DNA from 4 places in the Halomonas sp. H10-9-1 genome. Region 1 is predicted to be linked to each of the others. Evidence: predicted binding sites of a transcription regulator. Region 1 holds the regulator's gene; each other region holds the start of a gene.

Region 1 (7,504 bases):
ATGGTCGGCGACGGCATCAACGACGTGCCGGTCCTGGCCGGGGCCGACGTGGCCATCGCCATGAATGGCGCCACCGACCTGGCCCGCACCAGCGCCGACGCCATCCTGCTCAGCCCACGCCTCTCACGCATCGCCGAGGCGGTGGAACTGTGCCGCGCCACCCGTCGGGTGATGCGCCAGAACATGCTATGGTCGGTGATCTACAACGCCTCGGCCATGCCACTCGCCGCCATCGGCATCGTGCCGCCCTGGCTGGCCGCCATCGGCATGTCGGCCAGCTCCCTGGTGGTGGTCGGCAACGCCCTGCGCCTCAACCGCTTCCACAGCCGTCTCGCCGACACGCCAGCGCCAGCGGCACCGGCCGGCGCGCCCTCGGAGGTGAGTCCGTGAGCATTCTCTACCTGCTGATTCCACTGTCTCTGACCCTGCTCGGCCTGGCCGTCTGGGCCTTTTTCTGGGCGGTGAAGCACGACCAGTTCGAGGACCTCGAGGGGCCGGCCTACCGTATCCTCTTCGACGACGACGCGAACGACCGCCCCTCCGAGCTGCCCCCCACCGAAGACGTCGACGCCCCGACGCCGCCGGACCGCCGTCCGGACGACGAGGTGCGCTGATGGATCCTACCGGGCTCGACCTGCCGCCCTTCGCCGCGGCCGTCGTCTTCGGCCTGCTGGGCGGTGCCCACTGCATCGGCATGTGCGGCGGCATCATGAGCGCGCTCTCCTTCGCCGTGCCCCCCAGCATGCGCTCATCCGCCCGTCTCTCCGGCCTGCTGCTGGGCTACAACCTGGGCCGCATCACCAGCTACATGGTGGCGGGCGCCCTGGCGGCGTCACTCGGCACCCTGCTCTCGCTGACCGCTCCCGCGCGCCTGATCCTGCAGGGGCTCGCCGCACTGATGCTGATCCTGATGGCCCTGTATATCGCCGACTGGTGGAAGGGGCTGCTCGGGATCGAAACCGTTGGACGGCGCCTGTGGCGCCACCTGGAGCCGTTCGGGCGCCGGCTGATGCCGGTGGTCAGGATTCCCCAGGCCGTGGCGCTGGGCGCGGTGTGGGGCTGGCTGCCCTGCGGGCTGGTCTACTCGATGCTGGCCTGGAGCCTGGCCATGGCCGACCCGCTGCGGGGCGCACTGCTGATGGGCGCCTTCGGCCTCGGCACCCTGCCGGCACTGCTGGCCACCGGGCTCGCCGCCCGCCAGCTGGCCGGCCTGATTCGCCACCGTGCCACCCGCAGCATCGCCGCGCTATTGATCATCGCCTTCGCTCTCTGGCAGCTGTGGCAACTGCTCCCGGGAGGCGGAGCGCCTCTCGGCTGACGACTATTCCACGCGGGATTGACACAGCTCAACGCTTGCCTGGCCGCGGCACCCTAGCATGGGGAGTATGTCCACGACCCGGAGTCGCCCATGTCCGTTCACGCCAAGCGCACTGCCCCCCAAGGGGCCTCGAGCCCGCCTCGAGAGCCGCTGCCCGGCGCGGGCGATCTGGTATCGGCCACCGAGGTCGCCTATCCCGCGCCCCACCACTATCACCCGGGCGTCGCTGCTCCCGCGCTGGAGGCGGCCCTCGCCGAGCGCCCGGCCGATGCCTCCCTCGCGGTAAGGGTGCGCCTGCCCTTCTGCCGTCATGCCTGCCGCTTCTGCGCCAGCCTGTGCGTGCCCTCCCACGACAGTCGCCAGGCGGAACCCTACCTGACGCGACTCGACCGCGAGATGGTGCTGGCCCGGCGCCGGCTAAGCGGACTGCCCCCGGTGTCACGCCTGCACTGGGGCGGCGGGACGCCGACATTCCTCACCCTGGACCAGATGAGCGACCTCTTCGATCGCCTGGACGCCCGCCTGGGGCTCTCCGCTGCCCGGGAGCGCGACTTCAGCATCGAACTCGACCCCCGCGAGGCCGACATGCTCACCCTGCGCCACCTCCAGGCGCTGGGCTTCAATCGCCTCAGCCTGGGCGTGCATGAGCTCGACCCCCGGGTACAGCGGGCGATCAACCGCATCCAGCCCCGGGCACTGACCGAGGCGCTGGTCGATGAGGCCGACCGACTGGGCTTCCGGGAACTGACCCTGTCGCTGATGCTCGGCCTGCCCTTCCAGACCCCGCAAGCCCTCGCCGATACCCTCGAGCAGGTGCTCGGCATGGCCCCGGCACGCATCCGCCTCCACCGTTACAACCACCGCCCGGAGCGCCACCTGGCCCAGCGCGCCATTCATCGCGACTGGCTACCCGACGCGGCGACGCGGCGCCAGCTGCTGGCCGTGGCACGTGCCCACCTGGAGGCATCCGGCTACGTGCATATCGGCCTCGGCCTCTTCGCACGTCGCGACGACCGCCTGGCCCAGTCGCGGGCCAGCGGCACCCTGGGGCACGGCCCGTTGGGCTTCACCCAGGACACCGCAGGTGACCTCCTGGGGCTCGGCCTGGGCGCCACCAGCCGCATCGGTGAGCTCTGGGTTCGCAACACCGACACCCTGGCGAGCTACGAGGGGGCCCTGGATGCCAGCCGCCTGCCCACCGCACGCGGTATCCGCCTGACGCCCGACCAGCAGCATCACCGGGCGATCCTCGAAGCCCTGCTCTGCGGCCGTTCTGTCGACCCTGCCGTGCTGTCGACGGGCACCGACCTCGAAGCACTATGTAGCGAGGGGCTTGTCGATCTTGCTGCCGGCCGGGTGGCGCTGACCGCCGAGGGGCACTGGCGACTGCCCCGCATCCTCGAGGCACTCGCCCCCCCGCCTGGCCCCTGACGCCCCCCCCCCCGGGATGGCAACGTTCTCCATCACCCTGCCCAGGGTGGTTTGCCCTGCCCTCGCTTTGCTCCATAATGGGCCCATGACCACGATCAAGAAGGATAGGGCCATGGCGGACACCCTCACCGGCCGACGGCGCTCGGTGCTACAGGAGACGCGCTGTCAGACCTGCAGCCTGAGCTCGCTCTGCCTGCCTCTGGCGCTGGAGGTGGAGGACATGGACCAGTTCGACGCCATCATCCGGCGCCGCGCACCACTCAAGAAGGGCGAGGCGCTGTTCCGCCAGGACAGCCCCTTCACCAGCGTCTTCGCGGTTCGCTCGGGTAGCCTCAAGCAGGTGACCACCGAGGGCAGCGGCGAGGACCAGCTGACCAATTTCTACCTGCCCAGCGAGCTGGTGGGCCTCGACGGCATCGACGAGCAGCACTACCCGGGCACCGTGGTAGCACTGGAGACCACCACCGTCTGCGAAATCCCCTTCGATCGCCTCGACCACCTCTCGGAGTCGTTGCCGGAGTTGCGCGGTCAGCTCTACCGCAGCATGAGCAAGGAGCTGCGTGCCGACCGCCGCATGATGCGCCTGCTGTCACGCAAGACCGCGGACCAGCGCCTGGCCAGCTTCTTCACCAGCCTCTCCGAGCGCTTCCGCCGCCGCGGCTACTCTCCCTACAGCTTCCGTCTCTCCATGTCCCGGGCCGATATCGGCAACTACCTGGGCCTGGCGGTGGAGACGGTGAGCCGCATCCTCGGCCGCTTCCAGACCCAGGGCGTGGTGGCCGTCTCCGGCCGCGAGGTCAATATCCTCGACCTGCCGGCGCTCACCCGCCTGGCCGAGGAGGAGGGGGCGCACTAACGGCGTAAGCCGTAAGCCGTAAGCCGTAAGCCGTAAGCCGTAAGCCGTAAGCCGTAAGCCGTAAGCCGTAAGCCGTAAGCCGTAAGCCGTAAGCCGTAAGCCGTAAGCCGTAAGCCGTAAGCCGTAAGCCGTAAGCCGTAAGCCAGGGTATCGACGCCAAGCCTAGCGGCAAAGAGTTGTTCTTACAGCGTAAAGCTTATAGCTTACCGCTCCCGGCGAAGCCGGGTTTACAGCTCTTGCTGGATATCGATCCGGCTGGCCTGCATCCTGGCCTGCTTCTCCTCCAGCCCGGCGAAGTCGAACAGGTCGCGATCGGCCAGCTGCGAGGGGGCGACGTTGGTCACCGCCTTGAACATGCTCTCCAGGCGCCCGGGATGCTTCGCCTCCCACTCGGCCAGCATTTCCTTGACGACCTGGCGCTGCAGGTTGGGTTGGGAGCCACACAAGTTGCAGGGAATGATCGGAAAGGCCATCTGCCGGGCGAACTCGGCGATATCCTCCTCGCGGCAGTAGGCCAGCGGGCGGATGACGATATTGCGACCATCGTCGGAGAGCAGCTTGGGCGGCATCGCCTTGAGGCTGCCACCGAAGAACATGTTGAGGAACAGCGTCTCGAGGATATCCTCGCGGTGATGGCCCAAGGCGATCTTGGTGGCCCCGATCTCCTCGGCGAAACCGTACAGGGAGCCCCGCCGCAGCCGCGAGCAGAGCGCGCAGGTGGTCTTGCCCTCGGGCGTCTTCTCCTTGACCACCGAGTAGGTGTCACGCTCGAGGATATGGTACTCGACGCCGGTGCCTTCCAGGTACTCGGGCAGCACGTGCTCAGGGAAGCCGGGCTGCTTCTGGTCGAGGTTGACCGCCACCAGCGAGAACGCCACCGGGGCGTTGCGCTGTAGGCTGCGCAGGATCTCGAGCAGGGTGTAGCTATCCTTGCCCCCGGAGAGGCAGACCATCACCCGATCCCCCTCATGGATCATCCCGTAGTCGATGATCGCATTGCCCACCTGGCGTCGCAGGCGCTTGTGCAATTTGTTGAACTCGCGCCTTGCCCGGGCATCGAGGGCCTCGGTGTCTTCCTGGATGGCGGGCTCTTGCGGGGCGCTTTCCTGGATAGCGGAAGCGAGGGCGCGGGGGTCGAAGGTCACGGCGTCTTGCATGGGTCTTGGCGCTGCCAGTGCGGGCGGAAATGGGGAGGGCGCCATCCTACCATCGGCGGCGCCCCCAGGCGATGCCGATAGCCCTCAGGCCAACTGGTCGCCGGTGTCATGGCCCCGCTCCAGGCGCAGGAACATCAGCGCGGTGGTGACGGCGTCGCCCAGGGCGGTGTGACGCCCCATCACCGGCACGCCCAGTCGCTCGGCCACAGCCTCGAAACGCGGCCGGCTGTCGATCTGCGGGTGGCGGCGACGCAGCCGGCGGCGCCACAGCTGGGCCACGTCCACGGTGGCGTTGGGCAGCTCGAAGCCGAAGCGCGGGCGCAGCTCGCGGTTCAGGATCGCCAGGTCGAACCCCAGGTGCCAGCCCACCAGCGGGCGATTGCCGACGAAGTCGAGCAGCCGCTCCAGGGCCACGTCGAGGCTCTCGCCGTTATCGAGATCCATGCCGCGCAGGCCGTGGATACGAATGGAGTCGCCGGTCAGCGAATCGGGGCGCCTCAGGCGCAGGTCCAGGGAGTCGCTGGTCAGGATGCGGTCACCACGCACCCGCACCGCAGCAATCGACACCAGCTCGGCAGTGCGGGTATCCAGGCCGGTGGTCTCGGTGTCGATCACCACCATCTCGTCCCCGGTATAGGGGTGAAACAGCCAGGCGTACTCGCCGTTGGCATGGCGTCGCTGGTCGGCGACACGCCTCAGGGTCTTGAGCATGACGGTCTCCTTGTGTCGTTGTCGCTCCGTCGGTTCATGAGTACTCCAGGTGGAAGCGGTGCGAGAGTCGCTGCTTGAAGTCCTTGACGATATGCAGCGCCTCGCGCAACAGGTCACGCTCCAGCGACGAGAGCTCCTGGACCACGACCCGGTCGGGGTTACCGCTCTCGTCATCGTCCTCGCGCCGGGCCAGCTGCTGCTTGAGGCGCAACTCGGTGAACAGCGACAGCGCCTCGGCCAGGTCCTCGGCGAAGCGTGGCTCCAGGCGGCCGGCGGCGGCCAGGGTCTCCAGGCGCTCCAGGGTCGAGGTGGGCCGGATGCCGCGCTCCAGGGCCATCACCCGCACGCCGTGGACGATGGGGAAGATGCCCCCCTTCTTGATGTCGATGCCGTGCTGGGGCCGCTTGAGCGAGCCAAACAGGGTCAGCGGCGTGGAGAAGCGCAGGATGGTGCGGGCGAAGTAGGAAAGCAGCAGTTCGTTGCCGGCACACTGGGCGAAGAGATCATCACGCACGCGGTCGAGCAGTGCCGGGTTGCCCGCTACCGCATGGGAGTCGAGCATGATCGCCAGCTTCATCAGGCTGTCGCCGTCACGGGCCTCGATCCAGCGGGCGATGCGCCGTTGCCACTGGCTGACCGTGCCCACCCATTCGGGGTTGGAGACCATGATATGGCCGGGACAGGGCGGATAGCCCAGCTCGATCAGGGTCTCGGTCAGGCGCTGCATCTGCTCGGCGCAGTCGGGCCACTCCAGGTCATCGGACAGGATCAGGCCATTGTCCTGGTCGGTCTTGAGAATCTGCTCGCCGCGCCCCTCGCTGCCCATCACCATCAGGCAACTGTCGCCGTGGTAGCGCTCATCCACCAGGAAGCCCCAGGCCTTGTTGATGATGCGCCCGTTGAGGGCCGCGAGCAGCCCCATGGCGAAGCGCAGCTTGACCCCCTGGGCCATCAGCGCACTGACCAGCTCAGGCGTGCGGCGACTGGCAGCGGCCAGTGCCTCGAGGCTCTCCGCCTGCTCCACCTGCAGGCTGACCACATAGCTGCGGCTGGAGAAGTAGCTGAGTACGTCGGTCAGCTCCACCACCCCCACCGGCGTCTTCCCCTTCACCACCACCACCCGCTCTACCTTGTGGCGGGTCATGACCACCAGCGCCTCGAACAGGTACTGGCCCGGTGTCACCGTGATCAGCTCGGCCCGCCCCAGCCCCTCCAGCGGGCAGTCGCGGCCACGCTCGTCCACCACCAGGGCATTGAGCAGATCGGTCTTGGTCACCATCCCGTGGCCGCCGTCACGCGCCACCAGCAGCGAATCGGCGCGCCTCTCGTTGATGGTGGCCACGGCCCCGGCGATGGTCGTGGCGGCGGGCACCACCAGCGGCTCGCGCATGCATTCGTCCACCGTCGCGAGCATGAAGCCGGCCATGGTCACCCCGCCCTCGGCGCGCTGCTCGGTGAGCAGGCGGGCCTTGTGGGCCAACGTCTGGCGGAAGAACTCGGCGAACGGCGGGTAGTCGTCGCAAAGCTCGAGAAACAGCGCCTTGGGCAGCAGGTAGCAGAGGCTCTCCTGCTCGGCGCGGAAACGATAGCGGCTCTTGCCGTTGAGGATGCTGATGGCACCGAACAGGTCACCCCGGGTGTAATGACCTAGGCGGTCCCGGGCCGCCGGCTGGGTGGTATCGATCTCGGCCACCTCGCCCTTGTGGATCAGGAACACGTACTCGCCGGGCTGTCCCGCCTCGAGGATGATCTCGTCGCGGTCGAAGTAGGCCAGGTCGACACCCTGACGCACGCGCTCACGACCGGCGTCGTCGAGCAGCATGAACGGCGGCTGGGAAAGATCGAGATCGACCATGGCATGACCTCACGGCTCCTCCACCGCAGCGATGACTCAAGGGGGGTCGATCGGCGGAGGCGTTGTTATTGATTTCCGCAGGCGTGATCGGCTGTCGATGAAGCCGAAGACACATCGGTACTTACCCGGAGCATAACAACCACGACACCTCGCCGATAAGCTAGACCAACGTATCG
Region 2 (7,504 bases), 2.0 Mb from region 1:
CTCGCCACCCCCGATGCCGGTGAGTATCAGCATATCGAGCGCTAGGTCTGGCCCCAGATGTCGCGCTGAGTCAAACAATGCCATGTGGCCCCGCTCGCGGGGCCACATGCAGGAGAGAGCAACCATGAACCACGCCAACCCGGCTTCTCAGCAGGTCGAAAGCGCCCTCCGTGCGCGTATCCGCGATCACTATTCAATCGATGAGGCCAGTGTGCTGAAGGGGCTGCTGGAGCAGCTCCGGCTCTCCGCGGAGGAGCGCCACCGGATCGCCGAGGCCGGCGCTGGCTACGTGGCCCGCGTGCGCAAGGAGACCTCCCCCTCGATGATGGAGGCGTTCCTGGCCGAGTACGGGCTCTCCACCGCCGAGGGCGTCGGCCTGATGTGCCTGGCCGAGGCCCTGCTGCGGGTGCCCGATGCCGAGACCATCGACGACCTGATCCACGACAAGATCGAGCCGTCGGACTGGGGCGCCCACCTGGGCAAGTCTGCGTCATCGATGGTCAACGCCTCGACCTGGGCGCTGATGCTGACCGGCAAGGTGCTCGACGACGATCCCAAGGGGCCGGTGCGCGCGCTGCGCGGCCTGGTGCGCCGCATGGGTGAGCCCGTGGTGCGTACCGCGGTGGCCCAGTCGATGCGCATCCTCGGCCGCCAGTTCGTACTCGGCCAGACCATCGAGGAGGGCCTGAAGAACGCCCGCGACCTCGAGAAACAGGGCTACACCTACTCCTATGACATGCTCGGCGAGGCGGCGCGCACCGACGAGGATGCGCTGCGTTACCACCAGGCCTACGCCGCGGCGATCGAGGCGATCGCCAAGCAGGCCAAGGGCGACGTGCGCGGTAGCCCCGGCATCTCGGTAAAGCTCTCCGCGCTGCATCCGCGCTACGAGACCACCCACCGCGAGACCGTGATGGAGGTCCTGGTGCCTCGCACCAGGGCGCTGGTGCAACAGGCCGCGAAGGCCAACATCGGCTTCAACATCGATGCCGAGGAGCAGGACCGCCTGGACCTCTCGCTGGACGTGATCGAGGCGCTGATGGCCGATCCCGGCCTCGACGGCTGGGACGGCTTCGGGATCGTGGTACAGGCCTACGGCCGCCGCGCCGCCCCGGTGATCGAGGCGCTCTACGACCTCGCCGAGCGCTACGACCGCAAGATCATGGTGCGCCTGGTCAAGGGCGCCTACTGGGACTCCGAGATCAAGCTGGCCCAGGAGATGGGCGTCGAGACCTTCCCGGTCTTCACCCGCAAGGTCAACACCGACGTCAGCTACATGGCCTGTGCGCGGCTGCTGCTCGAGCGGCGCGACCGCATCTACCCGCAGTTCGCCACCCACAACGCCCACACCTGCGCCGCCATCGTGGCCATGGCGGGTAACGACAAGGACAGCTACGAGTTCCAGCGACTGCACGGCATGGGCGAGTCGCTGCACCACATCGTCAAGGAGACCGAGGGCACCCACTGCCGCATCTACGCCCCGGTGGGGGCCCACCGCGACCTGCTCGCCTACCTGGTGCGCCGCCTGCTGGAGAACGGGGCGAACTCCTCGTTCGTCAACCAGGTGGTGGACGACTCGATCCCCCCGAGCGAGGTGGCCAGGGACCCGGTGGCTGGCCTGCTCGAGCTGGGCGACACCATCTCAAGCCCCATGATCCGCCAGCCCGGCGAGCTGTTTGCCCCCGACCGGAAGAACTCCCTCGGCTACCGGGTCAACGAGCCCGCCTCCATCCTGCCGCTGCTCAAGGCCCGCGAGGCGTTCGCCGACGCTACCTGGAGCGCCGGTCCCATGCTGGCTGGCAGCCCCGCGCCCAAGGGCAAGGCGCGTGACGCCCTCTCCCCCGCCGACAGCGGCCGGATCGTCGGCCAGGTGCATGAGGCCACGCCGGAGGAGGTGACGGCCGCCCTCGACGCTGCCGAGGCAGGCTTCAAGGAGTGGTCGGCCACGCCCGTGGCCGACCGCGCCCAGGTGCTGCGCCGCACCGCCGACCTCTACGAGGCGCATATTGCCGAGCTAACGGTGATCTGCACCCGCGAGGCGGGCAAGATGCTCTTCGATGGCATCGCCGAGGTGCGCGAGGCGGTCGACTTCCTGCGCTACTACGCCAACGAGGCCGAGCGGCTCGAGGAGGAGGAGCCCGGCAACGCCCGCGGCATCTTCGTCTGTATCAGCCCCTGGAACTTCCCGCTGGCCATCTTCACCGGGCAGGTCGCCGCGGCCCTGGCGGCCGGCAATGCGGTGCTCGCCAAGCCCGCCGAGCAGACACCGCTGATCGCCGCGCGCGCCGTCGAGCTGATGCGCGAGGCGGGCCTGCCCGAGGCGGCGCTGCAGCTGCTGCCCGGCGACGGACCGAACGTGGGCGCGCCCCTGACCGGCGACCCGCGCCTCGCCGGGGTCTGTTTCACCGGCTCCACCGAGGTGGCACAGATCATTCACAAGACCCTGGCCCGGAACGCCGGGCCGGATGCCATCCTGATCGCCGAGACCGGCGGCCTGAACGCCATGATCGTGGACTCCACGGCACTCACCGAGCAGGCGGTGCGCGACATCCTGATCTCCTCCTTCCAGTCGGCCGGCCAGCGCTGCTCGGCGCTGCGCATGCTCTACGTCCAGGAGGAGGCGCGCGAGCGCTTGCTGCACATGCTCGACGGCGCCATGGACGTGCTGACCATCGGGGATCCCTGGAACACCGACACCGACGTCTCACCGGTGATCGACGCCGAGGCCCAGGCCGACATCACCGCCTATGTGGCAGAGAAGGAAAAGGCCGGCAAGGTGTTGAAGAAACTGCCCGCACCAGATGTCGGCACCTTCGTCACCCCGGCCGTGGTCGAGGTCGGCGGGATCGAGGAGCTCGAGCGCGAGATCTTCGGCCCGGTGCTGCACGTGGCCACCTTCAAGGCGCGCGACATCGACAGGGTGGTCGATGCCATCAACGATCGCGGCTACGGCCTCACCTTCGGCCTGCACACCCGCATCGACGACCGGGTGCAGCAGATCGTCGCACGCATCCATGTCGGTAACATCTACGTCAACCGCAACCAGATCGGTGCCATCGTCGGCTCCCAGCCCTTCGGCGGCGAAGGGCTCTCGGGCACCGGGCCCAAGGCGGGCGGGCCGCTCTACGTCAACCGCTTCCGGCGCACCGCCCGGGAGGAGCGCCTGGCGCCCCCCGAGGGCGACGCCGTGGGCCGCGAGGCGCTGCAGGCGGCGCTGGATGGGCTGGATGCACGCAACTGGGCGGCGCGCCCCGATCGCGTCGAGGTGCTGCGCCGGGCGCTCTCCGGCAAGGGTGGGGTGATTCGCAAGGCGCTGGCCGAGACCGCGGCGCTGGACATGACGCCCCAGACGCTGCCCGGACCCACCGGGGAGAGCAACCGCCTGTCGATGTACCCCAAGGGCATGGTGCTGTGCCTCGGGCCGACGCTGGAGATCGCCATCGCCCAGGCGGTGCAGGCACTGGGCTGCGGTTCCCCGGCGCTGGTGGTCGCCCCGGGGGCGAGCCAGGCCGTGCGGCCGCTGGTCGAGGCGGGGACGCCGGTGGCCGGCCTCGACGGCAGCGTGGCCGCCGAGACGCTGACCGAGCTTGAGGGCATCGCCAGCGTCGCCGCGGCCGGCACCAGCGACTGGTCCCGCGCACTGCGCATGGCGCTGGCCGAACGCGCGGGGGCCATCGTGCCCCTGGAGACCCAGGTCATCGCCCCGGCGCGCTACGTGGTGGAGCGCCACCTGTGCATCGACACCACCGCCGCCGGCGGCAACGCCAGCCTGCTGGCGACGGCCGAGTAGCGGGGGGCACACCGACAGGGCAGGCCCTCGCCTGCCCCTCACCCACCAGCGGGCCGCCCTCGGGCGGCCCGCTGCGTTTCTCGGCGTGCCGGACTACCCCGAGAGCGACCGCCCCGCGAGCAGCAGGGTGAAGGCGACCAGGGCCCCTAGCCGCCAGGCGGGCGACGGCACTCGCCGAACCCTTTCCATCGCCAGCGGCGCGGCGAAGGCCGCCCCCAGGGTGGCGACCCCCAACAGGATCAGCGGCAGCCGCAGCGACATGGGCAGGGTGGCGATCAGTTGCGGCTCGAGCAGCAGCCACACCGCCAGGCCGGCGGCCAGCAGCAGCCCCAGCAGGGTCAGTCGGCTCTCGTCCCGCGGGCTCGCGTCTCCCATTCCGACTCCTCCAGTGGTTCGTCCCTCCGTAAGTGAAGCCGATAGTGACGAGTTCGGCGACCTGTCGCCAGGCGACGACGCATCACGAAGGGCGAGCCTCACGCCAAGGGCAACACCGGGGTGGCAGTTCGCCGCACCGCATTATTCCCTTGCGCTGGATCAATTTCACCACCGAATACTGCGGTTAAACTGAACTTATCTTTCCTTGCGGCGTTGTGCCGCAGCCGATCCAGCAGGAGCCGAAACCATGCGCAAGAGTGCCCTCTCCCCCCTGATCGCCGCCGGCGTGGCCGCCGCCGCCCTCACCGCCAGCACCCAGGCCTTCGCCTACGGTGCCGGCGACTTCTTCACCCGGGTCGGCGTGGCCAAGGTCGCGCCCAAGAGCGATAACGGGAAGCTGGATACGGGTCTTGGCGTTCTGGAAACGGACGTTCAGGACGATAGCGCCTTCGCCTTTACCCTGGGCTACCGCTTCACCGACAAGGTGGGCGTGGAGCTGCTGGCCGCCGAACCCTTCGACCACGACATCGAGCTGAACGGCGCCAACCTCGCCTCCACCGAGCACCTGCCGCCGACCCTGACCCTACAGTACTACCCGCTGGGCGGCACCGACGCCTATGTGCAGCCCTATGTCGGTGTGGGCGTCAACTACACCCGCTTCTCCGACGAAGAAACCAAGATCCCTGGGGTCAGCCTCGAGCTGGATGACTCCTGGGGCGCCGCCGGCCAGCTCGGTGTCGACCTGCTGATCGACGACCACTGGGCCCTCAACGGCGCGGTCTGGTATATGGATATCGACACCGACGCCAAGGTCGGCGGCGCCGATGCCGGCAAGGTCGAGATCGACCCGGTGGTGGTGATGGGTGGCATCAGCTACCGGTTCTGATCCACGCCTGACACCGAACGCAGCGGGGCCCGCCATTGGCGGGCCCCGCTGCGTCATGGCCCGGCGACCCGCCGAGCCCACCACCGCGTCGCGGTTCAGTTCTCGGTGACCAGGCGGTCGATCTCTTCCACCGCCTGACGCAACAGCAGGCGGTCGCTGGCACGCACTCCTTGCTGGGCCAGGAAAGCCTCCAGGGCCGGCGCCACATCACAGCGAGCCGGCAGCGCGGCGCGCTGCTCCACCAGGGCATCGAGGCGCGCGATGAACACGAAGCGCAGCCACTGGGGCAGTACCATGGTATCGAGGCAGAACGGCTGCTGACTGTCGAACGCCGCGGGATCGGGCGTCTCCATGCGCCACAGGTTGGCGGCCTTCATGGTCGCCTCGAGCCGGCGCAGGGCCTGGTCGAGCTCGTCGTGAACCGTCATCGGGCAAACTCCATTGGCGTGTGGCGCCATTATCACGCTCTCGGCGGCGAGTGACCACCCATCACCCGGCCCTGCCCCATTCACAGTTTCCGTGAACGGGGCTGTGGATAACCGCTGGAAAGAGTCCGCCAGCACCGATGCCATGGGCAATCGCGACTCCCGATCAAGATTTGACCATTGCCCCGGGAACCTCGGCGAACCTACTGACAGCCCACCGGAGCCGCGGTAGAGTGCACGCTCTGACAAGCGGAGATGCCATGCAACCCATCCACACCCTTCACGACTTCTTCGTGCACAGCGGTGCCGAGGTGCAGCTCTACCACCTGGGCCGGCGCGTCGAGCCCTGCGAGATGGCGACCCTGGCGGCCCTGGAGGCCGATGAGTCGCCCTGGCCGGCCCCCTGGCAGGGCCAGGCGCGGCTGGGCCTGGTCTTTCGCCTGGGCGACATGCCCGACCCGCTGATCTGGTTCCTGGCCCTGCCCCTGGACGAACAGGGCCGCCTCGACCCGGCATCCCGCGATGCCTTCGTGCAGCGGCTGCTCGAGACCCTGGGCCACAGCGTGGCCAACGTCGGTCGCGAGGACGGCGCGGTGGTGGATAACCTGATGAAGGACAACCCCCTGGCGTTCACCCCCTCGCTGCCCTTCCAGGCCATGCTCCATGCCCGCGCCAGTCGTGACCTGGGCCGCTCGGCCAGCCAGCACCTGGAGCCGGTGGAGGCCTACCTGAGCGGCCAGCAGGCCCTGGACTGGCAGGCGCTGGGGCTCCAGGGCCTGGCCGACTTTGCGGTACGCATGGGCGGCGAGGAGCGCCATCAGCTGGCCGTGATCCTGCCCGAGCTCCCCCACGAGGTGCTCACCTCACTATGCTACTGCCTGGAGCATGTGGCCATCGACGCCGAACTGGCCGCGGCGCTGCGCGCCCGGGGCGAGGCGGCAGCGGCCGCGGGCGACGTGGAAGGACTGTGTGCCTGCGTGCGCGCCGCGTCGGGTAGCGAGGCCGCCGGCGCCTGGTTCGACAGCCTGCTGGACGATACCCACGCCTGTGGCCCCGACCTGCTGGCGGCCATCGCCGCGCGCGGCTGGTCCCTCCTCGAGGATGGCCAGCGGCTGCCGCGCTATCTGGAACGCCTGGCCTGCTGCGAGCAGGCAGACTTCATGAGAGTGGCCCGCGACCTGGCCCTGATTCCCAGGCTGCGACTGCCGGTGCTGATGATCCTGCGCGAGGCGCCCGCCGACTCGCCCATCGGCCGGCGGCTCGCGGCCTTGACGCGCTGAAGGCGAGAACCAACCATGACGATGATGAAGGAACTGCCCTATACCCCCAAGGCGGTGATCGGCCGCCGCGAGATGGTCTCGCTGCCAGAGATGCACCTCGTGCTGTGCGCCAAGGCGGATACCGGGGCACGCACCTCGGCGCTACACGCCGAGGACATCGAGTCCTTCGAGGAGGACGGCCACCTGTGGGTCAGCTTCACCACGCGCAGCGGTGGCCCGGAGACGCCCCCCCATGTGTTCCGCATGCATCTCCACGATCGCCGCAAGGTGCGCAGCTCCAACGGACTGGCGGAGTGGCGCTACGTGATCCGCACGCCCATGCGCCTCGGCTCGCTTTCGTACCAGGTGGAGCTGTCCCTGACCGACCGGCGCGAGATGCGCCACCCCATGCTGCTGGGCCGCCGCGCCCTGCGCCGCCTGCTGGTGGCACCCGGCGCCGCCTTCCTGCACGGCGAACCTTGAACCGACCGGCTATCGACCCGGAGCTACTCGATGCATATCGCGCTGCTGTCACGCAATCGCAACCTCTACTCCACGCGGCGCCTGGTGGAGGCTGCTGAGGCACGCGGCCACACCGCCCGGGTGGTCGACACCCTGCGCTGCTACATGAGCATCGCCGCCCACAACCCCTCGATCCACTACAAGGGGGAGGAGCTGGAACCTTTCGACGCGGTGGTCCCGCGCATCGGCGCCTCGGTAACCTTCTACGGCTGCGCGGTGCTGCGCCAGTTCGAGATGATGGGCACCT
Region 3 (7,504 bases), 860 kb from region 1:
GATGAAGATGAAGATCAGCACCTTGGGCGCCAGCGCCTGGGCCTGGAGCTTGGAGGGCTCGCCGACATAGGCCAGGAAGTTCGTCAGGTCGTAGACCACTTCCTCGAACTCATCCGGCTCCAGCTCCCCCGGCTGCGTCACCTGCAGGGTCGCGCAGGACTGGTACTTGCCGGTCAGCGGGTCGAGCTCGGCACCATCGACCGGACGGTCGGTCTCGGCACACACCATCTCCTGCACGCCCTGCAGCGGCTCCAGCACGTTGGGCATGGCCACCAGGTCGAACACGGTGTTGTTCACCCCGGTGCCGGTGCTCGGGTCCTTGTAGAACGAGAGCAAGTAGGAGTAGATCCAGTCGGTGCCACGCAGGCGCGACTCCAGGGTCAGGTCGGGCGGCGGCGCCCCGAACCAGGCCGTGCCATCGCCGCTGTCCATGGCGCTGTGCATCTGGTCATTGAAGGCCAGGTCGGAGGAGAAGATCAGGTGCTCCTCGACCAGGTCCTGGGGCATCCCCAGATCCTCGGCGGCCCGCGCGAAGCGCTGGTGCCCGAGGGAGTGACACCCCATACAGTAGTTGGTGTAGAGCTGCATGCCCCGCTGCAGCGACGCCTTGTCCTCGAGGTCGGGCGTCATGTGAAACGGCACGCTCGCCCCCCCCGCGGCCATCGCCGCCAGGGGTACCAGCGCGAAGAGCAGTGCGAACAGTTGCTTTTTCATTAGCCAGTCACCCTCTCCGGAACGGGTTTGGTCTTCTCCAGCCGGGTGTAGAACGGCATCAGCAGGAAGAAGGCAAAGTAGATGGCGGTGCAGATCTGAGCCACCAGGGTCCGACCATCGGTAGCGGGCAGCACCCCAAGCACCCCGAGGATCACGAAGCTGATGGCGAACAGCACCAGCATCACCTTGGAGATCCAGCCCTTGTAGCGGATGGAGCGCACCGGGCTGCGGTCAAGCCAGGGCAGCACGAACAGCACCGCGATGGCCGCCCCCATGCAGATCACGCCCAGGAGCTTGGCGTCGAGGCCGAACAACGAGAAGTTGATGGCGCGCAGGATCGCGTAGAAGGGCGTGAAGTACCACACCGGTGCGATATGATCCGGGGTCTTCAGCGGGTTGGCCGGCTCGAAGTTGGGCTTCTCGAGGAAGTAGCCGCCCCCTTCGGGGAAGTAGAAGATCACCACCGCGAAGACGAACAGGAACACCGCCACGCCAACGATATCCTTCACCGTGTAGTACGGATGGAAGGGGATGCCGTCCAGGGGCTTGCCGGTCTCGTCCTTCTTCTGCTTGATGTCGATGCCGTCCGGGTTGTTGGAACCGACCTCGTGCAGGGCGATGATGTGCAGCACCACCAGCGCCAGGATCACGATGGGCAGCGCCACCACGTGCAGCGCGAAGAAGCGGTTGAGGGTGATACCGGAGATCAGGAAGTCACCACGCACCCACTGGGTGAGATCGGGACCGATCACCGGGATGGCGGAGAACAGCGAGATGATGACCTGGGCACCCCAGTAGGACATCTGGCCCCAGGGGAGCAGGTAGCCCATGAAGGCCTCGGCCATCAGCGCCAGGTAGATCGCCATGCCAAAGATCCACACCAGCTCGCGTGGCGCCTTGTAGGAGCCGTAGAGCAGGCCACGGAACATGTGCAGGTACACGACCACGAAGAAGGCCGTGGCACCGGTGGAGTGCAGGTAGCGGATCAGCCAGCCCCACTCCACGTCGCGCATGATGTACTCGACGGAGGCGAAGGCGCCTTCCGCGGAGGGGTTGTAGCTCATGGTCAGCCAGATGCCGGTGAGGATCTGGTTGACCAGCACCAGCAGTGCCAGCGAGCCGAAGAAGTACCAGAAGTTGAAGTTCTTGGGGGCGTAGTACTTGGACAGGTGCTCCTGCCACATCTGCGTCGCGGGGAAGCGCTCATCCACCCAGCGCATGATGCCCTTTTCCGCCATCGCCTTGTTCGGGTTACCCATCAGGCAGTCTCCTCATCTTCGCCCACGACAATGATGTCGTCGGTCTCGAAGCGGTATGGCGGGATCTCCAGGTTGGTGGGCGCCGGCACGTTGCGGAATACCCGACCCGCCAGATCGAAACGCGAACCGTGACAGGGGCAGAAGTAGCCGCCCGGCCAGTCGTCGGTGCCCACACCCTCGGCGTTGGGCTCAGGCTTGAACAGCGGTGAGCAGCCCAGGTGGGTACAGATTCCGATCAGCACCCCGATCTCGGGCTTGATGGCCCGCAGCGGCCCCGTCACATAGGCGGGTTGCTGGGGTACTTCGGAGTCGGGATCGGCCAGTCGCGAGGCGTCGAACCCCTCGGTCCGCTCGATCATCTCCGGCGTACGGTTGACGATCCATACCGGCTTGCCACGCCACTCCACGGTCATCTGCTGACCCGGCTCCAGCTTGGACACATCCGCCTGAACCGGCGCGCCCGCCGCTCTCGCCCTGGCACTCGGCTGCCAGGAAGCCACAAAGGGGACCGCAACCCCGACGGCACCAACCCCACCTACAACGGTGGTGGCACCCACGAGGAAACGGCGCCGACCCTTGTTCACGCCGTTATCTGCCATTTCAAGGTTTCTCCCATCAGCTTACCCGTTGATCCATCACGGGCATCATCCCCGCGAACACGGACACCAAATGCGCTACATGTTAAGAAATCGAGCCGCCCTGCACAAGGAAAAGGACCTTGACGAAGGTGGCATAACACATACAAATTGTTGACCCAGAACAAGAAACGCCCGGGTTGATAAACCCGGGCGTTGAGCATTCCAAACTGGCTGGCGATCAGCGCTTGGAGAACTGCGGACGGCGACGCGCCTTGCGCAGGCCAACCTTCTTGCGCTCGACCTGGCGTGCGTCACGCGTGACGTAGCCGGCCTCGCGCAGCGGCGCGCGGAAGTCTTCATTGTAGGCCATCAGCGCACGCGTGATGCCGTGACGGATCGCGCCGGCCTGGGAGGAACCACCACCGCCCTTGACGGTCACGTAGACGTCGAACTGACCCAGGGTCTCGGTCAACTCGAGGGGCTGACGGACCACCATGCGACCGGTGACGCGACCGAAGTACTGGTCCAGCTCACGGCTGTTGACGGTGATCTTGCCGGTGCCCGGCTTCAGGAAAACGCGGGCGGTAGAGGTCTTGCGGCGCCCGGTACCGTAATACTGCTGTGTCATGGCGAAGACTCCCTCAGAGGTTCAGTTCTTGCGGCTGCTGGGCGGCGTGCGGATGCTCGGCGCCGGCGTAGACCTTGAGCTTGCCGTACATGGCGCGGCCCAGGGGACCCTTCGGCAGCATGCCCTTGACGGCGCTCTCGATGATACGCTCGGGGGCGTGGTCGAGCATCTTGTCGAAAGTCATGGAACGCAGGCCACCCGGGTAACCGGTGTGGCGATAGTAGGTCTTGGCCTTGGCCTTGTTGCCGGTGACCTTCACCTTCTCGGCGTTGATCACGACGATGTAGTCGCCGGTATCGATGTGCGGGGTGAACTCCGGCTTGTGCTTGCCGCGAAGGCGGCGAGCGATCTCTGTGGCCAGCCGGCCCAGCGTCTTGTCCGTGGCGTCGACGACGTACCAGTCGCGCTCGACGGACTGCGGTTTGGCAGTGAACGTCTTCATGGAATCTCACCAATCAAATTGTAGTGGGTTATCAGCCGATCATCCGGCATGCAACCATCCCTATTCTTCTTGGTTGCCCCCGACAGGCGGTGACAACGAGTAGAGCGCGCGAAGTCTACACGAATCGACCCACCCGAGGCAATGCCAGCTGGAAGCTGGAAGCTGGAAGCTGGAAGCTGGAAGCTGGAAGCTGGAAGCTGGAAGCTGGAAGCTGGAAGGCAGCATGAAACCTCCACCGCCCGGATCCAGGGTTTTCTTCCAGCTTATAGCTTAAGGCTTACAGCTCCCGGCGAAGCCGGGCCGGGTCAAGGCTTGTGGGGCAGCGCCAGGTAGTCGTGGGACTGCATCTCCTGCAGCCGCGACAAGGTGCGCTGAAACTCGAACTCGAGGCGCCCGTCGGCATACAGCGCCTCGGCGGGTACCTCGGCGGACATCAGCAGCTTGACCCCACGGTCGTAGAACTCGTCGACCATGTTGATAAAGCGTCGCGCCTGGTCGTCGGTGGCCCCGCTCATGCGGGTCACGTTGGAGACCAGTACGGTGTGGAACTCGCGGGCCAGCTCGATATAGTCGTTCTGGCTGCGCGGACCGTCGCACAGTTCGCGGAACTCGAACCACACCACGTCGTCGTGGAGCCTGCGGGCATGCAGCACACGGCGATTGATCTCCAGCGGCACGCCCGCCTCGCCATCATGACCGGCGATCTCGCGGAAGCTGCGCGCCAGCTCCACCTCGGCGGCCGCGTCGAGGGGCGAGTGAAAGATCTCGGCACGCTCCAGGGCGCGCAGCCGGTAGTCGATACCCGAGTCGACGTTGACCACCTCGCAGTGGCGCTCGAGGAGGTCGATGGCAGGCAGGAAGCGTGTGCGCTGCAGGCCATCCTTGTAGAGCTCGCCGGGCACGATATTGGAGGTCGCCACCAGCACCACCCCGCGCTCGAACAACGCCTCGAGCAGGTTGGCCAGGATCATGGCATCGGTGATGTCCTTGACGAAGAACTCGTCGAAGCAGATCACCCGGGCCTCGGCGGCGAACTTCGCGGCAATCAGGCGCAGTGGGTTCTTCTCGCCCTTGTAGTGCTCGAGCTCGTTGTGGACCCGCTGCATGAAGCGGTGGAAGTGGGTGCGCATCTTCTCGGGGAAGGGCAGCGACTCGTAGAAGGCATCCACCAGGTAGGTCTTGCCGCGCCCGACACCGCCCCAGAAGTAAAGCCCGCGGATCTCCGGCAGCACCGGCGCCTGGGGCTCGCGGTGTGCACGCCTGCCGAACAGCCCGGCCACGCGGGAGCTCAGGCCACCACCCGAGGGAGCGGAGCGCGGCGACGGCGGCGTCGCGAGCAGCGCCTCGTAGAGGCGCTGCAGATGCGCCACGGCCTGCTCCTGGGCAGCGTCATACTGGAAGTCATCGCGCTGCAGATCGGCCCGGTAGCGGGCCATGGGGGTGGGGCGAACGTCTCGGTTTACGGCACTCATGGGGGCGAAAACGGCCTGTTGCGGCTTCGACAGGCTGCATATTATACGCGCCTGAACCACGAAGCGCATCGCCGGCACCTCTCCGCGTTGACCCGGCGGCGGCGCTCGGCCCTATAATGGTGCGCCGGGGCCGCCGCCCCACCATCGGATCCGCCCGCCGTAACGCCGGCCGCTGGATCGTTCACCGCCGCTGGGAGACCGACGTGGACGAGAGCAACATCAACTGGATTCTGGCCATCGCCTGCCTGCTGGCCGGTATCGGCCTAGGTGCACTGGGCTACCACCTGCTCAATGCCGGTGCCCATGGCATACAGCGCCTGCGCCAGCGACTCGCCGAACGCGACCGGGAGCTCGCGGCCCTACGCGATGGCCTGGACGTGCACTTCGACGAGGTCGGTCGCCTGGTGGACGCGCTGCGCCGGGATGGCGAGGCGCTGGCCACCCGCCTTGCCGAGGATGCCGATAGCCTCGGGGGGCACACCAGGAGCCGCCCGGGCCTTGCCGTGGAGGCGCCCGCCGCCCCTGCCGACGCCACCAGCAACGCGCCCGTATCGACCCCCCGTGACTATGCCGATGGCTCCGGTGGCACCCTCTCCGAGGACTTCGGACTCAAGGATGATGCCAGCCGTAAGCCCGAGCCCCGCTACTGAGCGAGCGCCAGGCCCAGCGACGCCCCGCCCCACCGGCGGGGCGTCGCGGTTTCAGGGCCTCATGCCGGGTTTTCGATATCCACGAAACGGTGCTCGAGACCGAACTCAGCGGCCAGCCACTCGCCCAGCGCCCGCACGCCGTCCCGCTCCGTGGCGTGATGACCGGCACACAGGTAGTGAATGCCCAACTCGCGGGCCAGGTGAGTGGTGCGTTCGGAGATCTCCCCGGAGATGAAGGCATCGGCCCCGGCCTCCCAGGCCGCGGTAATCATGTCCTGGGCACCACCGGTGCACCAGGCCACCCGTCGCACGGGACCGCCGGACGGCGCCTCAACCACCAGCGTCTCGCGTCCCAGCCGCTCACCGACGTGCTCGCCCAGCGCCCGCGCATCCATTACCGACGGTGGCGCCCCCAGCCACAGGAGCCCCTCTCCCAGCTCACCGTCAGCACACCCTTCCACCGTGAAGCCCAGGCGACGCCCCAGCTCGGCGTTGTTGCCGAGCCCGGCATGGGCATCCAACGGCAGGTGGTAGGCCAGCAGGCTGATGTCATGGGCCAGCAGGGTCTGCAGGCGACGCCGCTTCATGCCGGTGATGGCCACCGGCTCGTTCTTCCAGAAATAGCCGTGGTGGACCAGCACCAGGTCGGCCTCCCAGGCCAACGCCTCGTCGAGCAGTGCCTGGCAGGCGGTGACGCCGCTCAGCACCCGCCTGACCTCGTCACGCCCCTCCACCTGCAAGCCATTGACGGTATAGTCATTGAAGCGCTCGGGTTGCAACTTGCCTGCGCAGGCCGCCACCAGCGTGTCGCGATGTGTCATCGTCTCCTCCGGACGCTGCGGAATAGAAGGTGTTACCATGCGCCGATTGTAACCGTCACCGACGAGTGCCGGCGACCACCACAGACCCGACGCGACCGAGAACCGAGCCCCGCATGCCGTACCGACCGCCGCGCCAGCGCCTTCGCGCCCTTGCCCCCTACCTGCTACCGGTACTGATCGGGGTGCTGCTGGCCGTGGTGCTGCTCAACGCCTTCCCACAGCTATCCGGCCGCGATGGTCGCCAGCCGCCCGCCCTCGCGACGCCCGCCCCGCCCTTGAGCGAGCCGCTGGCGGTATCCCCCGAGGTCACGGCATCCAGCGACGAGGCCGAGCGTCCCGCTCCGGTACTGCGCCAGGCACCGCCGCTCGCCCGCGAGCAGGGACCCGCCAGCTACGCCGCCGCGGTGGAGCGCGCCGCCCCGGCGGTCGTCAACATCTACTCCTCCAGGGTCATCGAGCGCGACCAGCACCCGTTGATATCGGATCCCTTCTTCCGCCAATTCTTCGGCGACGACATGCCGGCGCGCCAGCGCATGCTGTCGAGCCTCGGCTCGGGCGTCATCGTCAGCGCAGAGGGCTATGTGCTGACCAACCACCATGTCATCGGCGGCGCCGACCAGATCCAGGTCGCCCTGCGCGATGGCCGCGAAACCCTGGCCGAGGTCATCGGCACCGACCCGGAGAGCGACCTCGCGGTGCTGCGCATCCAGCTCGACGACCTGCCAGTGATCGAGCTGGCCGACTCCGCCGACGTGGCCATCGGCGACGTGGCGCTGGCCATCGGCAATCCCTTCGGGGTCGGCCAGACGGTCACCATGGGCATCATCAGCGCCACCGGCCGCAGCCACCTGGGGCTCAACGCCTACGAGGACTTCATCCAGACCGATGCCGCCATCAACCCGGGGAACTCCGGGGGCGCGCTGATCAGCCCCGACGGGGC
Region 4 (7,504 bases), 510 kb from region 1:
CGGTTGAGCGTGGTGCCCGGCACTTCCACGGGGAGGCCTGCCAATAGCGCCGACATGCGTGCCACGTTGCGGTTGTCCTCACCGGCCTGGTTGGCGCAGCCGTAGAAGAGGTCGTCGATCTGGGCCCAGTCCACCGAAGGGTTGCGCTCGATCAGGGCACGCATGGGCACGGCACCGAGATCGTCGGCACGTACCGGGGATAACACGCCGCCGTAGCGACCGATGGGGGTGCGGATGGCATCGATGATCAGGGCATCTTTCATGCGTTTTCTCCAGCGGTGGATTCTTCCTGGCGACGGACGGTGCCGCGGACCTTGTAGGAGCGGCCGCGAAACAGCGCGACCTCGTGGCCATGCTGGTTGCGCACGGTGATGTCATAGATACCGGTGCGACCGCGACGGCTGCGCTCCTCGGCGGTGGCAGTCAGCACATCGCCAAGCTGGCCTGGGCCCAGGTAGTCGATGCTGCAGCCCGAGGCCACCGTGGCGTCATCATAGGTGTTGCAGGCGAAGGCGAAGGCGGAGTCCGCCAAGGCGAAGATGAAGCCGCCGTGACAGTTGCCGTGCCCCTGCACCATGTCCTCGCGGACGCTCATGGTGAGCACTGCCCGGCCCGGGGCCACGCTCTCGATACGCATGCCCAGCCCCTGGCTGGCGTTGTCCCGGGAGAACATGGCGTCGGCGCAGGCCTCGGCCAGCTGCTGGGGACTCAGCTCGGATTCAGACATGGAAGGTCTCCTCGGCAAGGGCCTTGCGGCGCAGCAGGAAGGAGGCGCGATAGCGCTCCTCGCCGTAGCTCTGCTGCAGATGGGTCAGGGTGCGGTGGACGAAGTCGAGCCCCAGGCCGTCGGCCCAGGCCAGCGGGCCGCGGGGGTAGTTGAGACCGGCCTGCATGGCCAGGTCGCCGTCAGTGGCGCTGCACACGCCCTGCAGCACAGCGTCAGCGGCCTCGTTGGCCAGCATGGCCACGGTGCGCAGTACCACCAGCCCCGGGGTGTCGGTGAGCCAGGCCACGTCCAGGCCCAGGCGCTGGAAGAGTGCCGTGGCTAGGTCGCGGCCAGCGGCGTCGACGCCGGGGCTCGCCGCCAGGGCGATGGCGCTGGCCTCGCCGTAGTCGAGGCAGAGGTCGAACAGCACCAGGGCCTCGAGGCCCTCGTCCCGGGCACGTTCGGCGGCACAGCGGCCGTCGCTCAGCGCCAGGGTGAGGCCGCCCAGGCGCAGACGCCCCTCGCCGGAGATGCTCTCCCGATGCACCACCTCGAGGCCGGCGGCCTCGGCGCGTGCCACCAGCGGCGCGATAGCACCGAGCTGACCCTCGGCCACCAGGGGCGGGAGTTCAGCCTCGGCAGGGGCAGCGAAGTCGGGCGCGTCGGGGGTGGCGTTGTCCCGATAGTCATAGAAGCCCAGGCCGCTCTTGCGGCCCAGGCGGCCAGCCTCGACCAGCGCCTGCTGGACCAGGGAGGGCTCGAAGCGGGTATCACCGTAGTAGGCGTCGAACACCGAACGGGTCACGGCGTAGTTGACGTCGTGTCCGATCAGGTCCATCAGTTCGAAGGGGCCCATGCGAAAGCCGCCGGCCTGGCGCAGCAGGGCGTCCAGGGTGGCGGGGGCGGCAGCGCCCTCCTGCATCAGGCGCAGCCCCTCGGCATAGAAGGGGCGGGCGACGCGGTTGACGATGAAGCCGGGGGTGGAGCTGGCGTGGACCGGCACCTTGCCCCAGGCAGCAGCAGTGGCGTAGAGGGTCTCGGCCACCTCGGCGTCGGTGGCCAGGCCCGAGATCACCTCCACCAGCTTCATCACCGGCGCGGGATTGAAGAAGTGCAGGCCGGCGACGCGCTCGGGGCGTTCGAGGTCGGCGGCGATGGAGGTGATGGAGAGCGATGAGGTGTTGCTGGTCAGCAGGGTACCGGGGCCGCAGAGGGCCTCCAGCTCGGCGAAGACGCCGCGCTTGACGTCCAGGTTCTCGACGATTGCCTCCACCACCAGGCGGCTGTCGGCCAGCTCAGCGAGGGTGGCGGCTGGCGTCATCCTCGCGATGATGGTCTCGACCTCATCCTGGGCCATCTTGCCCCTGGCCACGCGCTTCTCTAGCTGGCGGCGCACGCCGTCGATGCCGGCCTGGGCGGCGCCGTCGCGGTTGTCGTAGAGACGCACCGGGTGGCCGGCCTGGGCCGCCACCTGGGCGATGCCGGCGCCCATGGCGCCGGCGCCGATCACGGCGATGATGTCGCTGGTTACGAGGGCTGGCATCTCACTCCCCCTTGAAGCTGGGCTGGCGTTTGTCCATGAAGGCGGCCACGCCCTCGCGGTAGTCGTCGGTGCGGCCGGCCAGGCGCTGCAGGTCGCGCTCCAGGTCGAGCTGGGCATCGAAAGTGTTGTCGGCGCTGGCATGCAGGGCGCGCTTGATCAGTGCCAGGCCACGCGTCGGCTGGGTGGCCAGGTGGCGGGCCAGGGTCAGCGCCTCGTCCTGCAGGGACTCGTCGTCTACTACCTTCCAGATCATGCCCCACTGCTCGGCCTGCTCGGCGCTGAGCTTGTCGCCCAGCATGGCCAGTCCCTTGGCGCGGGCCATGCCCACCAGGCGCGGCAGGCTCCAGGTGCCGCCGGAGTCCGGCACCAGGCCGATCTTGCAGAAGGCCTGGATGAAACTGGCCGAGCGGGCCGCCAGCACGATGTCGCAGGCCATGGCGATATTGGCGCCGGCACCGGCGGCCACGCCGTTCACCGCACAGATGACGGGAAACGGCAGGTCCCTGATGGTGCGCAGCATGGGGTTGTAGCGCTTCTCAAGGGACTCGCCCAGGTCTGGCGTCTCGGCCCCGGGGGCCACGTTACGGTCGGAGAGATCCTGGCCGGCGCAGAAGCCGCGGCCGTTGCCGGTAAGCAGCAGGGCGCGCACGCTCTTGTCCTGACGTGCGGCCTTGAGCGCCTGGCGCATCTCGGCGTGCAGTTCGGCATTGAAGCTGTTGAGACTGTCGGGGCGGTTCAACGTGATGCGGGCGACGCCGTCTTCCACGGAGTAGAGCAGGGGGGCTTCACTCATGATTCAAGGTCCTGTGTCATTGCCCGTTGAAGGTGGCGGGGCGTTTTTCCTGGAAGGCACGGATGCCCTCCTCTCGGTCCTGGGTGCCGGCCAGCAGCGTGAAGGCGTGGCGCTCGAAGCGCAGGCCGGTAGCCAGGTCGGTGTCCTCGGCCTTGTGCAGGGCCTCACGGGCCAGGCGGACGGCGAGCGGTGCCTTGGTGGCGATGGTCTCGGCCACGACCAGGGCACGCTCCACCGTCAGCTCGGGCTGGGTGACCTCGCTCACCAGGCCGGCCTCCATGGCACGACGCGCACTGATCGGCTCGCCGGTGAGCACCATCTGGGTGGCCAGCGCCTTGCCCACGGCGCGCACCAGGCGCTGGGTGCCGCCGGCGCCGGGCATGATGCCCAGGTTGATCTCGGGCTGGCCGAAGCGGGCGTCTTCGCCGGCGATCAGGATATCGGCGTGCATGGCCAACTCGCAGCCGCCGCCCAGGCAGAAGCCGTTGACGGCGGCGACGATGGGTTTGTTGAAGCGGGCGATGGTGGCCCAGTGGCGCTGGCGGGGGTCTTCCAGCATGCCTACCAGGTCGCGTTCGGCCATCTCCTTGATGTCGGCGCCGGCGGCGAAGGCGCGCCGGCTGCCGGTGATCACCACGGCACGCACCTCGGCGTCATCGGCGGCCCCCTCCAGGGTGTCGGCCAGTTCGGCAAGCAGGGCGGTATTCAGAGCATTCAGCGCCTCGGGGCGGTGCAGGGTAATGTGCAGCACCCCTTGCTGAGGCCCTTCGATGATCAGGTGGTTGGGCATGGTCTCCTCGCTTCTGGCGTGACGTTGCGGCGCTAGGATGGCCGGGTCTTAGCCTGAAGCGAGTATAGGTTTTTTTTGATACGCATCAAATCAATAGCTTGGTATATAGTGTATCGGTTAAGCTGTTGTTGACGATGAAAGTCACTGTCTTTCAGGAAGTTGCAGTGCGGTGAAGCCGCTCAAGGAGGTGAAGTTATACCATGGTCGAATCTCTTCGGCCGTGATGGTCCAGGTGTCTTTAATTGACTAATACTTAAAGGGAATTTTCCGGTTCATGCCGAGAGCTGAAGACGGCAGTCGGGGGCTGGGGTTTGATGTTTTGTTACGCCATGGGTAGTTTTATTTTTCGAAATCGTATCGAATGCAGCCTCCCGCTGCGCAGGAGTCAGCATGTCACAGCAAGCCCAACAGTTGTTCGACCGCCATCGCGGGACCCTCGCGCAGGCCGTCGAGGCCATCGCCACCCGTGAGTTCTGGACACCCTATCCGGAGAGTATCAAGCAGTATCCAGAAGAGGCGGTGAAGGAGGCCCCGCAGCGCTTCGAGGCGCTCCTCAAGCGACATTTTTCTCTCAAGGTCCCGAGCGTGGCCGGCCAGGTGGGGAGTGAGGTCTCGCCCTATGGCTTCGAGCTCGGGGTGACCTACGATCAGCCCGAACGGGACGCACTGATCGCGGCCATGCGGGCGGCGCTGCCCGCATGGCGCGACGCCGGCGCCGAGGCGCGAGTAGGCGTCTGTCTGGAGATCCTGGCGCGTCTGAACGCCATGAGCCCGGAGATCGCTCAGGCGGTCAGCCATACCAGCGGCCAGGGGCCTCTGATGGCTTTCCAGGCCGGCGGCCCTCACGCCCAGGATCGCGGCCTTGAAGCCGTAACCTGCGCCTGGCAGGCGATGTCCTCTGTGCCGGCCACGGCCAGCTGGGTCAAGCCCCAGGGTAAGCGCGATCCGCTGGTGATGGAGAAGCGCTTCCATATCGTGCCACGCGGCATCTCCCTGGTGGTGGCCTGCTCCACCTTCCCCACCTGGAATACCTATCCGGGGCTGTTCGCCAGCCTGGCCACCGGCAACCCGGTCATCCTCAAGCCCCATCCGGGAGCCATCCTGCCACTGGCGATGACGACGCGCGTCGCTCAGGAGGTGCTCGAGGAGGCCGGCTTCGATCCATGCCTGGTGAGCCTGATGCCCGACAGCGCCGAGGAGCCGGTAGCCAAGGAGTTGGCCTTGGACCCGGCTGTCAAGTTGATCGACTTCACCGGCTCCAGCGCGTTCGGCGAGTGGCTGGAGCACAACGCCACCCAGGCTCGGGTCTTCACCGAGAAGGCCGGCCTCAACACCCTCATCATCGACAGCGTCGAGCGGATCGAGCCGGTGGCCCAGAACCTGGCCTTCAGTCTGAGCCTTTACTCCGGCCAGATGTGCACGACCCCCCAGGCCATCTACGTTCCCCGCGATGGTATCCAGACGTCAGAGGGCAGGCTCTCCTTCGACGAGGTGGCCGGTGCCCTGGCCAAGGCCATCGAGGCATTCCTCGCCGATAACGAGCGCGCCTGTACCGTGCTGGGCGCCATTCAGTCGCCGGCCACCGCCGCTCGCATCGAGGAGTGCCGCGGCCTGGGCGAAGTGCTGCTGGATGGCGAGCGTCGCCAGCATGCTCGGTATCCCGAGGCGCGGATCCATACGCCGCTGCTGCTCAAGGTGGATGCCAGCCAGCGCGACGCCTTCAGTGAGGAGCGCTTCGGTCCCATCGGCTTCGTGGTCGCCACCGACAGCACCGCGCACAGCATCGAGCTGGCCCGCGAAGTGATCGGCGAGCAGGGCGCCATCACCCTGGGTGCCTATACCACCGATGACGAGGTCGCCGAGCGTTTCGAGGAGCTGGCCATGGAGGTAGCGGTCGCGTTATCGCTCAATCTGGACGGTGGTATCCTGGTCAATCAGTCCGCTGCCTTCAGCGACTTCCACGCGACCGGAGGCAATCCGGCGGCCAACGCCTCGCTATGCGACCAGGCCTTCGTGACACCTCGCTTCGTGGTGGTGCAGAGCCGCCGCCATGGCCAGTTGGACTAAAGGAGACGCGTTATGCCCTGCTATCGACTCGAGGGAGTAACCCCGGTGGTGCACCCCACTGCCTATGTGCACCCCACGGCGGTGCTGATCGGTGATGTCATCGTCGGCCCCGGCTGTTATGTGGGACCCGGTGCGGTGATGCGCGGCGACTTCGGTCAGCTGGTACTGGAGGAGGGCGCCAACCTTCAGGACACCTGCGTGATGCACGGCTTTCCTGGCTGTGTCACCCGGGTGGAGAAGAATGGCCATATCGGGCATGGCGCCGTACTGCACGGTTGCGTGGTGGGCGAGGACGCCATGGTTGGCATGAACGCCGTGGTGATGGACTACGCCGTGATTGGCGCTCGTTCCATCGTCGCCGCGGCGGCCTTCGTCAAGACTAACTTCGAGTGTCCGCCCCAGTCGCTGGTGATGGGGGCTCCGGCCAAGGTCAGGCGTGAGCTCTCCGACCAGGAGGTCGCCTGGAAGCAGCAGGGTACTCGGGAGTACCAGCGTCTCACCGAGCGCTGCCGCGACAGCCTCGAGCCCTGCGAGCCGCTGACCGAGCTGGATGCCGACCGTCCGCGGCTGGACGCCGGGGATACCCAGCCCAAGCAGCAGACCCTGGGGAAGGGGACGTGACCTGGCTTCTTGTCTGACGGCGGAATACGCAATACCCCCTGCCATGATGTCATGGTAGGGGGTATTGCTATCTGGGTGACGAGATGTCGGCCGCCTGTCCTGGTGAACTACTCCAGCCCGCCGAAACGCCGGTAGAAGCTGGGGCCTGGGGCTGGCAGGGGGCCTTCCGCGGTCTCCAGGTGGCGGTCGAGCCAGTTCTCGGCACGACGGTAGACCATGCGGTAGAGGTTGCGGCAAAGCTGGTAGGCGTTGCGCCCCTCCCAGGCGGTGGGGAGCAGTTCGTCGGGGAGCTGAGGGTCGCGCAGCTGGACGCGCCGGTACTCGTGGATCAGCAGGGTGCGAGCGATGAAGCAGGCCTCCTCGTCGAGGTGGTTCTCCTCGTTGAGGGCCTTCCACAGGGGGCGAAACAGCGTCAGGAAGCGTTGGTAGTGCCCGGCCAACTCGTCGAGGTTCCAGCTCTCGCGCACCTGCAGACGCAGCGGCCGGCTGGCCAGGGGTTCGAGGGCCTCGGTGCGCATGACAATGGCCTCCTCTGCGGCACCCAGCTCCTGCAGGGCGGCAAGGGTCTCGCTGCGGCTCAGAGTCGGATGGGCGAGCAGCCCGTTGGCGAAGTGTCCGAACCCTAGCCACTCCAACTCCTCTCGGACCTTCTGCCGGTGCAAGGCATCCAGCTGACTGAGCAGAACCAGGGTCCACTGGCCCGACCAGGGGGGTTGGGTGCCATGGTAGACGCGCTTGAAGGCCTGTTCGAAACGACGCCGGCCTGGGCCGCTGAGGCTGTAGTAGCTGCGTCGCCCCACCTTTTCCCCCTGTAGCCAGGTCTCCCGGGTCAAGCGATAGACAGAGGTGCGCACCAGCCGCTCGTTGATGCCGATCGGTTCCACCAGCTTCGAGATGCTGCCCAGCCAGACGGTACCGCCACGGGGCACGATGGCATCGCCGTAGAGGGTGATGATCAGCGAGCCGGCGCGTATCGGGCGGCGC

What was found. The regulator FNR, encoded in region 1, switches genes on or off when oxygen is low (the NO sensors DNR and NnrR bind a similar motif). The targets are predictions, from matches to a motif close to TTGATNTANATCAA.
Region 2: NFH66_RS11880 (OmpW/AlkL family protein) is a predicted target of FNR. The motif match lies at 4,315-4,328, and genes of this name have one in related genera.
Region 3: petA (ubiquinol-cytochrome c reductase iron-sulfur subunit) is a predicted target of FNR. The motif match lies at 2,723-2,736, and genes of this name have one in related genera.
Region 4: paaF (2,3-dehydroadipyl-CoA hydratase PaaF) is a predicted target of FNR. The motif match lies at 3,908-3,921, and genes of this name have one in related genera.

Annotation. Positions count from the first base shown of each region.
Region 1 is NZ_JAMSHO010000001.1:580,723-588,226, reverse strand. Features, by position in the region: gene NFH66_RS02695 (heavy metal translocating P-type ATPase) at 1-390, shown strand, start outside; gene ccoS (cbb3-type cytochrome oxidase assembly protein CcoS) at 387-614, shown strand; gene NFH66_RS02685 (sulfite exporter TauE/SafE family protein) at 614-1,318, shown strand; gene NFH66_RS02680 (radical SAM protein) at 1,409-2,749, shown strand; gene fnr (fumarate/nitrate reduction transcriptional regulator Fnr) at 2,862-3,605, shown strand; gene ttcA (tRNA 2-thiocytidine(32) synthetase TtcA) at 3,833-4,762, opposite strand; gene NFH66_RS02665 (3'-5' exonuclease) at 4,847-5,473, opposite strand; gene NFH66_RS02660 (putative nucleotidyltransferase substrate binding domain-containing protein) at 5,508-7,328, opposite strand.
Region 2 is NZ_JAMSHO010000001.1:2,581,555-2,589,058, forward strand. Features, by position in the region: gene putP (sodium/proline symporter PutP) at 1-45, shown strand, start outside; gene putA (bifunctional proline dehydrogenase/L-glutamate gamma-semialdehyde dehydrogenase PutA) at 125-3,790, shown strand; gene NFH66_RS11875 (hypothetical protein) at 3,884-4,165, opposite strand; gene NFH66_RS11880 (OmpW/AlkL family protein) at 4,413-5,051, shown strand; gene NFH66_RS11885 (YqcC family protein) at 5,147-5,479, opposite strand; gene NFH66_RS11890 (DUF3549 family protein) at 5,737-6,756, shown strand; gene NFH66_RS11895 (ATP-dependent zinc protease family protein) at 6,781-7,218, shown strand; gene rimK (30S ribosomal protein S6--L-glutamate ligase) at 7,249-7,504, shown strand, end outside.
Region 3 is NZ_JAMSHO010000001.1:1,441,476-1,448,979, reverse strand. Features, by position in the region: gene NFH66_RS06590 (cytochrome c1) at 1-714, opposite strand, end outside; gene NFH66_RS06585 (cytochrome b) at 714-1,973, opposite strand; gene petA (ubiquinol-cytochrome c reductase iron-sulfur subunit) at 1,973-2,572, opposite strand; gene rpsI (30S ribosomal protein S9) at 2,790-3,179, opposite strand; gene rplM (50S ribosomal protein L13) at 3,193-3,621, opposite strand; gene zapE (cell division protein ZapE) at 3,927-5,093, opposite strand; gene NFH66_RS06560 (Z-ring associated ZapG family protein) at 5,297-5,743, shown strand; gene NFH66_RS06555 (Nif3-like dinuclear metal center hexameric protein) at 5,803-6,564, opposite strand; gene NFH66_RS06550 (Do family serine endopeptidase) at 6,678-7,504, shown strand, end outside.
Region 4 is NZ_JAMSHO010000001.1:74,234-81,737, forward strand. Features, by position in the region: gene pcaF (3-oxoadipyl-CoA thiolase) at 1-263, opposite strand, end outside; gene paaI (hydroxyphenylacetyl-CoA thioesterase PaaI) at 260-727, opposite strand; gene paaH (3-hydroxyacyl-CoA dehydrogenase PaaH) at 720-2,249, opposite strand; gene paaG (2-(1,2-epoxy-1,2-dihydrophenyl)acetyl-CoA isomerase PaaG) at 2,251-3,042, opposite strand; gene paaF (2,3-dehydroadipyl-CoA hydratase PaaF) at 3,059-3,832, opposite strand; gene paaN (phenylacetic acid degradation protein PaaN) at 4,223-5,899, shown strand; gene paaY (phenylacetic acid degradation protein PaaY) at 5,912-6,520, shown strand; gene paaX (phenylacetic acid degradation operon negative regulatory protein PaaX) at 6,628-7,504, opposite strand, start outside.